Linked DNA regions of Eleftheria terrae. The protein of the gene in region 1 binds, or shares a complex with, the protein of each later gene. Links are inferred from orthologs where the notes say so. Each region holds a gene or a part of one and is shown on either strand. Other genes may lie near its edges. The genes, in order: uvrA and mfd.

The links.
Region 2: the proteins of uvrA (region 1) and mfd are in contact, whole or in part, in a crystal structure (PDB 4DFC), measured with the Escherichia coli proteins. The link is inferred for Eleftheria terrae from one-to-one orthologs.

What each region holds. Positions count from the first base shown.
Region 1 is NZ_CP106951.1:3,323,476-3,327,290, forward strand. Bases 122-3,632 are described here. They hold uvrA (excinuclease ABC subunit UvrA), read left to right. Parts: upstream 122-423; coding sequence 424-3,432; downstream 3,433-3,632. Other genes in these bases: N7L95_RS14690 (DUF3466 family protein), read left to right, coding at 122-314. In the rest of the region: more of N7L95_RS14690, read left to right, coding at 1-121. UniProt on the Escherichia coli protein: The UvrABC repair system catalyzes the recognition and processing of DNA lesions. UvrA is an ATPase and a DNA-binding protein. A damage recognition complex composed of 2 UvrA and 2 UvrB subunits scans DNA for abnormalities.
Region 2 is NZ_CP106951.1:297,530-301,871, reverse strand. The notes cover bases 227-4,264. They hold mfd (transcription-repair coupling factor), read left to right. Parts: upstream 227-620; coding sequence 621-4,064; downstream 4,065-4,264. Other genes in these bases: serB (phosphoserine phosphatase SerB), read left to right, coding at 4,112-4,264; ispD (2-C-methyl-D-erythritol 4-phosphate cytidylyltransferase), read right to left, coding at 227-514. Outside these bases: more of ispD, read right to left, coding at 1-226; more of serB, read left to right, coding at 4,265-4,342. UniProt on the Escherichia coli protein: Couples transcription and DNA repair by recognizing RNA polymerase (RNAP) stalled at DNA lesions. Mediates ATP-dependent release of RNAP and its truncated transcript from the DNA, and recruitment of nucleotide excision repair machinery to the damaged site.

The DNA.
Region 1 (3,815 bases):
AGGCGACCGACGTCAACAACCAAGGCTGGATCGTCGGGCACGACGGCGGCCGGGCCGTGCTGTGGCTCGATGGCAAGGCCCTGGCCGTCAACTCGCTGCTCGACCCGAGCGCCGCCGGGTGGCGCTTCTCGCAGGCGATCGACATCAACGACAAGGGTCAGATCCTGGTGCAAGGCATCGACGCCGGGGGCCAGGCCACGTTCGCACTGCTGACGCCGGTGCCCGAGCCGGCGTCGGTGCTGCTGAGCGCCGGCGGCCTGCTGGCGATGGCCGGCTGGCGCCGCCGCCGCGCCCCGGCGCTCGCGACGGCCTGAGTCCAGGCAGGGCCCGGCGCCGCGCGGGACAGCGCCGGGCCACCGCCCCTGACAGCAGCCGACAGGGTCGCCCACTATGATGGTGGGTTTTCCGTTCACGGCCAGAGTCATGCCCGAGCGTCCTTCCAAGCGCAAACCCGCCTCGCCCTCCGCTGCCGAGCCCGCTTCGACGGCCGCCGCCACGGCCAGCCGCCCCCCCGGCAGTCCGGCCGCGGCCACGGCCGCCCCACCGGAGCCGGCCCGCCCGGCGGCCCGGGCGCCGGAAGGCCCGCTGATCCGGGTGCGGGGCGCACGCACCCACAACCTCAAGAACATCGACCTCGACCTGCCGCGCCACCAGCTGGTGGTGATCACCGGCCTGTCCGGCTCCGGCAAGTCCTCGCTGGCCTTCGACACGCTGTATGCCGAGGGCCAGCGCCGCTATGTCGAGAGCCTGTCGGCCTATGCGCGGCAGTTCCTGCAGCTGATGGACAAGCCGGACGTCGACGTGATCGAGGGCCTGTCGCCGGCCATCTCCATCGAGCAGAAGGCGACCAGCCACAACCCGCGCTCCACCGTCGGCACCGTCACCGAGATCCACGACTACCTGCGGCTGCTGTACGCGCGCGCCGGCACGCCGTTCTGCCCGGAACACCAGCTGCCCCTGGAAGCGCAGAGCGTGAGCCAGATGGTGGACGCCGCCGTGGCGCTGCCCGAGGACACCAAGCTGATGGTGCTGGCGCCGGTGATGCGCGACCGCAAGGGCGAGCATGCCGAGCTGTTCCAGGACATGCAGGCGCAGGGCTATGTGCGCTTCCGCATCGACGGCACCATCTACGAAGCCACCGAGGTGCCCAAGCTCAAGAAGACCGAGAAGCACGACATCGACATCGTGGTCGACCGCCTGAAGGTGCGCGCCGACGTGAAGCAGCGGCTGGCCGAAAGCTTCGAGGCCGCCCTGCGCATTGCCGACGGGCGCGCCCTGGCACTGGAGATGGACAGCGGCCGCGAGCACCTGTTCTCCAGCAAGTTCGCCTGCCCGGTGTGCAGCTACTCGCTGGCCGAGCTGGAGCCGCGGCTGTTTTCCTTCAACTCGCCGGTGGGCGCCTGCCCGTCCTGCGACGGCCTGGGCGAGGTGACGGTGTTCGACCCGGAGCGGGTGGTGGCCTTCCCGTCGCTGAGCCTGGCCAGCGGCGCCATCAAGGGCTGGGACCGCCGCAACGGCTACACCTTCTCGATGCTGGAAAGCGTGGCGCGGCACTACGGCTTCGACATCGACCTGCCCTGGGAGGAACTGCCACCCCAGGCCCAGCAGGTGCTGCTGCGCGGCTCCGGCGAGGAAGAGATCGAGTTCGTCTACCAGGCCGAGGGCACCGGCGGGCGCAAGCGCACGGTGAAGCGCTCGCACCCGTTCGAAGGCGTGATCCCCAACTTCGAGCGCCGCATGCGCGAGACCGACTCGGTGGCCGTGCGCGAGGAGCTGGTGCGCTACCAGAACGCCAAGCCCTGCCCCGACTGCCACGGCACCCGGCTGCGCCGCGAGGCGCGCAACGTCAAGCTGGTGGATGCCGGCAGCGGTGCGGCCCGCCCGATCTACGAGATCTCGCATGCCACCCTGCGCGAGGCGCTGCAGACCTTCGAGCAGCTGACCCTCAAGGGCGCCAAGGCCGAGATCGCCGACAAGGTGGTGCGCGAGATCCGCGCGCGGCTGAGCTTCCTGAACAACGTCGGCCTGGACTACCTCAGCCTCGACCGCAGTGCCGACACGCTCTCTGGCGGCGAAGCGCAGCGCATCCGGCTGGCCTCGCAGATCGGCTCGGGCCTGACCGGCGTGATGTACGTGCTCGACGAGCCCAGCATCGGCCTGCACCAGCGCGACAACGATCGCCTGATCGGCACGCTGCGCCACCTGCGCGACCTGGGCAACTCGGTGCTGGTCGTGGAGCACGACGAAGACATGATCCGTGCGGCCGACCATGTGGTGGACATGGGCCCCGGCGCCGGTGTACACGGCGGGCGCGTGCTGGTGCAGGGCACGCCCGACGAGGTGGCGGCCTGCGAGGACTCGCTGACCGGCCAGTACCTGGCCCGGCGGCTGCGCATCGGCGTGCCCAAGAAGCGGCATGCGCCGGACGAGGGCGACGCGGCCCGCCGCCTGCGCATCGTCAATGCCCGCGGCAACAACCTCAAGGGCGTCACGGTGGACATCCCCGTCGGGCTGCTCACCTGCGTGACCGGCGTCTCCGGCTCCGGCAAGTCCACCCTGGTCAACGACACCCTCTATACGGCGATGGCCCGCAAGCTCTACCAGAGCCATGCCGAGCCGGCGCCGCATGACGACATCGAAGGCCTGGACGCCTTCGACAAGATCATCAACGTCGACCAGTCGCCCATCGGCCGCACGCCGCGCTCCAACCCGGCCACCTACACCGGGCTGTTCACGCCGATCCGCGAGCTGTTCGCCGAGGTGCCCACCGCCCGCGAGCGCGGCTATGGCGCCGGGCGCTTCAGCTTCAACGTGGCCGGCGGGCGCTGTGAAGCTTGCCAGGGTGATGGCGTGCTGAAGGTCGAGATGCACTTCCTGCCCGACGTCTACGTGCCCTGCGACGTCTGCCACGGCAAGCGCTACAACCGCGAGACGCTGGAGGTGCTCTACAAGGGCCGCAACATCAGCGAGGTGCTCGACATGACGGTGGAGGAAGGCCGCGACTTCTTCAGCGCCGTGCCGACCATCGCGCGCAAGCTGCAGACGCTGCTGGACGTCGGCCTGGGCTACATCAGCCTGGGGCAGAGCGCCACCACGCTGTCCGGCGGCGAGGCGCAGCGGGTCAAGCTCGCGCTGGAGCTGAGCAAGCGCGACACCGGCCGCACGCTCTACATCCTCGACGAGCCCACCACCGGCCTGCACTTCGCCGACATCCAGCTGCTGCTGCAGGTGCTCCACCAGCTGCGCGACCACGGCAACACCATCGTCGTGATCGAGCACAACCTGGACGTCATCAAGACGGCCGACTGGGTCATCGACATGGGCCCCGAAGGCGGCGCCGGCGGCGGCACGGTGGTGGCCCTCGGCACGCCGGAAGCGATCGCCGCCCACCCTGACAGCTACACCGGCCGCTACCTCAAGCCGCTGTTGTGACGAAAGCGGCCGGCCGGTCCCGCCGGCCGCTTTACCGCATCGCCAGCGGCTTCGGCGAAGGAAGTGTCTCGCTTTGAAACACCTGCCGCGAGGTGCCCACAGGCCTTTAAACTGCCGCCGCGTCCTCGCTCCCCTCACCCCCTCCCTCACCTATGCGAGGACGCCTTTATGGCTCGCCGGCGGCTTCAGTGGTGCTGGCGAGCCTTCTCTTTTCCAGCCGCTCGATGAAGCGCCTCGGCCCCCTCCCCTGCCTGCACTCCACCGGTCTCGCCGACGGCTCGGCCGTGTCGTCGCGCTGCCCCGGACCCGCCGCCACCTGCATGGCACAGCTCGCGCGAAAAGGCCGGCCATGCCGCCCACTCCCCTGCGCCGCGAAGGGGCAC
Region 2 (4,342 bases), 3.0 Mb from region 1 along the record:
ACATCTGCGGCGTCTGGGCCTGCCACTTGGCGGTGCGCTCCAGCGTGGCCGCCACCCGGCCGCCGGCTTCCTGCTTCAGCGTGTCAGCCACCGGCAGGGCCAGCAGCCCGCCGACTTCATCGTCCTGGCAGGCGTCGATCAGTGCATCGACCCACTCGGGCCGCAGCAGGCAGCGGGCCGCGTCATGCACCAGCACCCAGTCGTGCGGCTGGGCGCCGCGGGCCAGCAAGGCCGCCAGGCCATTGGCCACCGATTCCGCGCGCGAGGCGCCGCCGACCCGTTCGACCCAGCCACCGAAGCCCGGCACGGCCTGCTCGAAGCGGTCGTCACCGGGCGACAGCACCACCATCACGCCCGACAGACGCTGCACCTGCTGCAAGGCCGCCAGCGTGTGGGCCACCAGGCTGCGGCCGCCGAGCGGCGCATACTGCTTGGGGCCGGCCGCGCCGGCACGCTCGCCGACACCGGCACAGGGCACGAGGGCAAATAGGCGCGGCGGCTCGCAGGAATACATGGTGGGCACAGGTCGGCAAGGAGGCCGGATTCTATAATCCGCAGGCTCTTTCGCCCCGGGGCGGCCTCGCCCGGGGCGATTCGCTTTTGTTGTCGCGACAGGACGCATGCACATCCCCACCATCGCCCCCGGCAAGCGCTACACCGTCTCCCGCCCGCCCGGCTCGGCCGACGCGCTGTTGCTCGCCAGCTTCGCCCGCCAGCAGGCGGCAGCCAGGACCCTGGTGGCGATCGTCACCGCGGAGCCGGCCGACGCGCAGCGCCTGCATGACGAGCTGGGCTTCTTCGCGCCGGAGTTGCGCTGCGCGGTCTTTCCCGACTGGGAGACACTGCCCTACGACACCTTCTCGCCCCACCAGGACCTGATCTCCGAGCGGCTGGCCACGCTGTGGCGCATGCGCCAGGGCGAGGTGGACGTGGTGCTGCTGCCGGCATCGACCGCGCTGGTGCGGCTGGCACCGCCGTCCTTCATGGCGGGCTACACCTTCCACTTCAGGCAGAAGGCCCGGCTTGACGAAGCTTCATTGAAGTCGCAGCTCACGCTCGCCGGCTACCAGCATGTGAGCCAGGTGGTCTCGCCCGGCGAGTACGCCGTGCGCGGCGGCCTGATCGACCTGTTCCCGATGGGCTCGAACGTGCCCTACCGGGTCGACCTGTTCGGCGACGAGGTGGATTCCATCCGCACCTTCGACCCGGACAGCCAGCGCAGCCTCTACCCGGTGCCCGAGGTGCGGCTGCTGCCGGGGCGCGAGTTCCCGATGGACGAGGACGCCCGCGCGCGCTTTCGCGCCCGCTGGCGCGAGCGCATCGAGGGCGACCCGAGCAAGGCCCGCGTCTACAAGGACATCGGCAACGGCATCGCGACGGCCGGCATCGAGTACTACCTGCCGCTGTTCTTCGAGCAGACGGCCACCATCTTCGACTACCTCGGCGCGCAGGCCGCTCTGGCGCTGCACGGCGAGATCGACGAAGCGCTCAAGCGCTTCTGGAACGACACCCGCGAACGCCACCGCTTCCTTCAGCACGACCCGGAGCGGCCGCTGCTGCCGCCTGAAGATCTCTTCCTGAGGCCGGAGGACTTCTTCGGCCTGTGCAACGCGCATGCGCAGCTGGCCGTGCGCGGCCAGGAGCCGGTCGACTGGGCTCGCCCGCTGCCAGACCTGGGTGCCGAGCGCGGCGCCCAGGAGCCGCTGCGCAAGCTGCAGGTGCATGTGGGCACCACGCCGCACCGGGTGCTGCTGGTGGCCGAGTCGGCCGGCCGGCGCGAGAGCCTGCTGGAGCTGCTGCGCGACAACCGCATCGAGCCGCCCAGCGTCGAATCGCTGGCCGCCTTCGAGGCCGGCGATGCGCGCTTTGCAATTGCTGTGGCGCCGCTGGCCGCCGGTTTCCACTGGCTGCGCGAGGGCCAGGCGGCCGGCCTGCAGTTCATCACCGAGACCGAGCTGTTTGCCACCGGCCCGAGCACGCGGCGTCGCCGCAAGCAGGAGCAGGTCAGCAATGTCGATGCGCTGATCAAGGACCTGTCGGAGCTGAAGGTGGGCGACCCGGTGGTGCATGTCAACCACGGCATCGGCCGCTACCAGGGCCTGATCAACCTCGACCTGGGCGACGGGCCGACCGAGTTCCTGCACCTCGAGTACGCCGACAAGGCAACGCTGTACGTGCCGGTGGCCCAGCTGCACCTGATCAGCCGCTACACCGGCGTGAGCGCCGAGGAGGCGCCGCTGCACCGGCTCGGCTCCAGCCAGTGGGACAAGGCCAAGCGCAAGGCCGCCGAGCAGGTGCGCGATACCGCGGCCGAGCTGCTCAACCTGTATGCCCGGCGCGCCGCACGCGAGGGCTTCGCCTTCCGTTTCTCGCCGCACGACTACGAGGCCTTCGCCGCCAGCTTCGGCTTCGAGGAGACGCCCGACCAGGCTGCAGCCATCCATGCCGTCATCCAGGACCTGATCTCGCCCCGCCCGATGGACCGGCTGGTGTGCGGCGACGTCGGCTTCGGCAAGACCGAAGTGGCGCTGCGGGCGGCCTTTGTCGCCGTCACCGGCGGCAAGCAGGTGGCGTTGCTGGCCCCCACCACGCTGCTGGCCGAGCAGCATTTCCAGACCATCTCCGACCGTTTTGCCAACTGGCCGGTCAAGGTGGCGGAGCTGTCGCGCTTTCGCTCCGGCAAGGAGATCAACCAGGCGCTCAAGGGCCTGGCCGACGGCACGGTGGACATTGTCGTCGGCACCCACAAGCTGCTGTCGCAGGACGTCAAGTTCGCCCGGCTGGGTCTGCTCATCATCGACGAGGAGCACCGCTTTGGCGTGCGCCACAAGGAAGCCATCAAGTCGATGCGCTCCGAAGTCGACGTGCTGACCCTCACCGCCACGCCCATCCCACGCACGCTGGGCATGGCGCTGGAAGGCCTGCGCGACCTCAGCGTGATCGCCACCGCGCCGCAGCGGCGACTGGCCATCAAGACCTTCGTGCGCAACGAGAGCAGCGGCACCATCCGCGAGGCGGTGCTGCGCGAGCTCAAGCGCGGCGGCCAGGTCTACTTCCTGCACAACGAGGTCGAGACCATCGAGAACCGGCGCGAGAAGCTGCAGGAGCTGCTGCCCGAGGCCCGCATCGTGGTGGCCCATGGCCAGATGCCCGAGCGCGAGCTGGAGCGCGTGATGCGCGACTTCGTCGGCCAGCGCTACAACGTGCTGCTGTGCTCGACCATCATCGAGACCGGCATCGACGTGCCGACCGCCAACACCATCGTGATCTCGCGCGCCGACAAGTTCGGCCTGGCCCAGCTGCACCAGCTGCGCGGGCGCGTCGGGCGCTCGCACCACCAGGCCTATGCCTACCTGTTGGTGCCCGATGTCGAGGGCCTGACCAAGCAAGCGGCCCAGCGGCTGGAAGCCATCCAGAGCATGGAGGAGCTGGGCTCGGGCTTCTACCTGGCGATGCACGACCTGGAGATCCGCGGCACTGGCGAGGTGCTGGGCGAGAACCAGAGCGGCAACATGCAGGAGGTGGGCTTCCAGCTCTACAACGACATGCTGAGCGAGGCGGTGCGCTCGCTCAAGGCCGGGCGCGAGCCCGACCTGTTGTCGCCGCTGTCGGTCACCACCGAGATCAACCTGCATGCGCCGGCCCTGCTGCCCGACAGCTACTGCGGCGACGTGCACGTGCGGCTCAACCTCTACAAGCGCCTGGCCTCGGCCGAGAAGAACGACCAGATCGACGCACTGCTGGAGGAGGTCACCGACCGCTTCGGCAAGCTGCCGCCGCAAGGCCAGACCCTGTTCGACGTGCACCGGCTGCGCGTGCTGGCCAAGCCCTATGGCGTGCTGAAGATCGACGCGGCCCCCACGGCGATGAACATCACCTTCCGGCCCAACCCGCCGATCGACCCGATGCGCATCATCGAGCTGGTGCAGAAGAACCGCAACGTCAAGCTCACCGGCAACGAGAAGCTGCGCATCGAGCGGGCCTACCCGGAGCCGAAGGACCGGGCCCAGTACATCCGCGACGTGCTGCGCGCGCTCGGCACGCCGGTGGCGCCCGCGCACTGAAGAACGCTCTCCATTCCTTCTCTTTCCACCGTCCCTGCCCGCACCCCATGCCCACCGAGATCGCCCCCGGACTGACCCTGCAGATCGACACGCCCACGCTGCGGCTGAGCGACTTCAAGCTGATCGCCTTCGACATGGACTCGACGCTGATCGACATCGAGTGCATCGACGAGATCGCCGACATCGCCGACAAGAAGGCCGAGGTCGCGGCCATCACCGAGGCGGCGATGCGCGGCGAGATCACCGACTTCAAGGAAAGCCTGCGCCGCCGGCTGGCC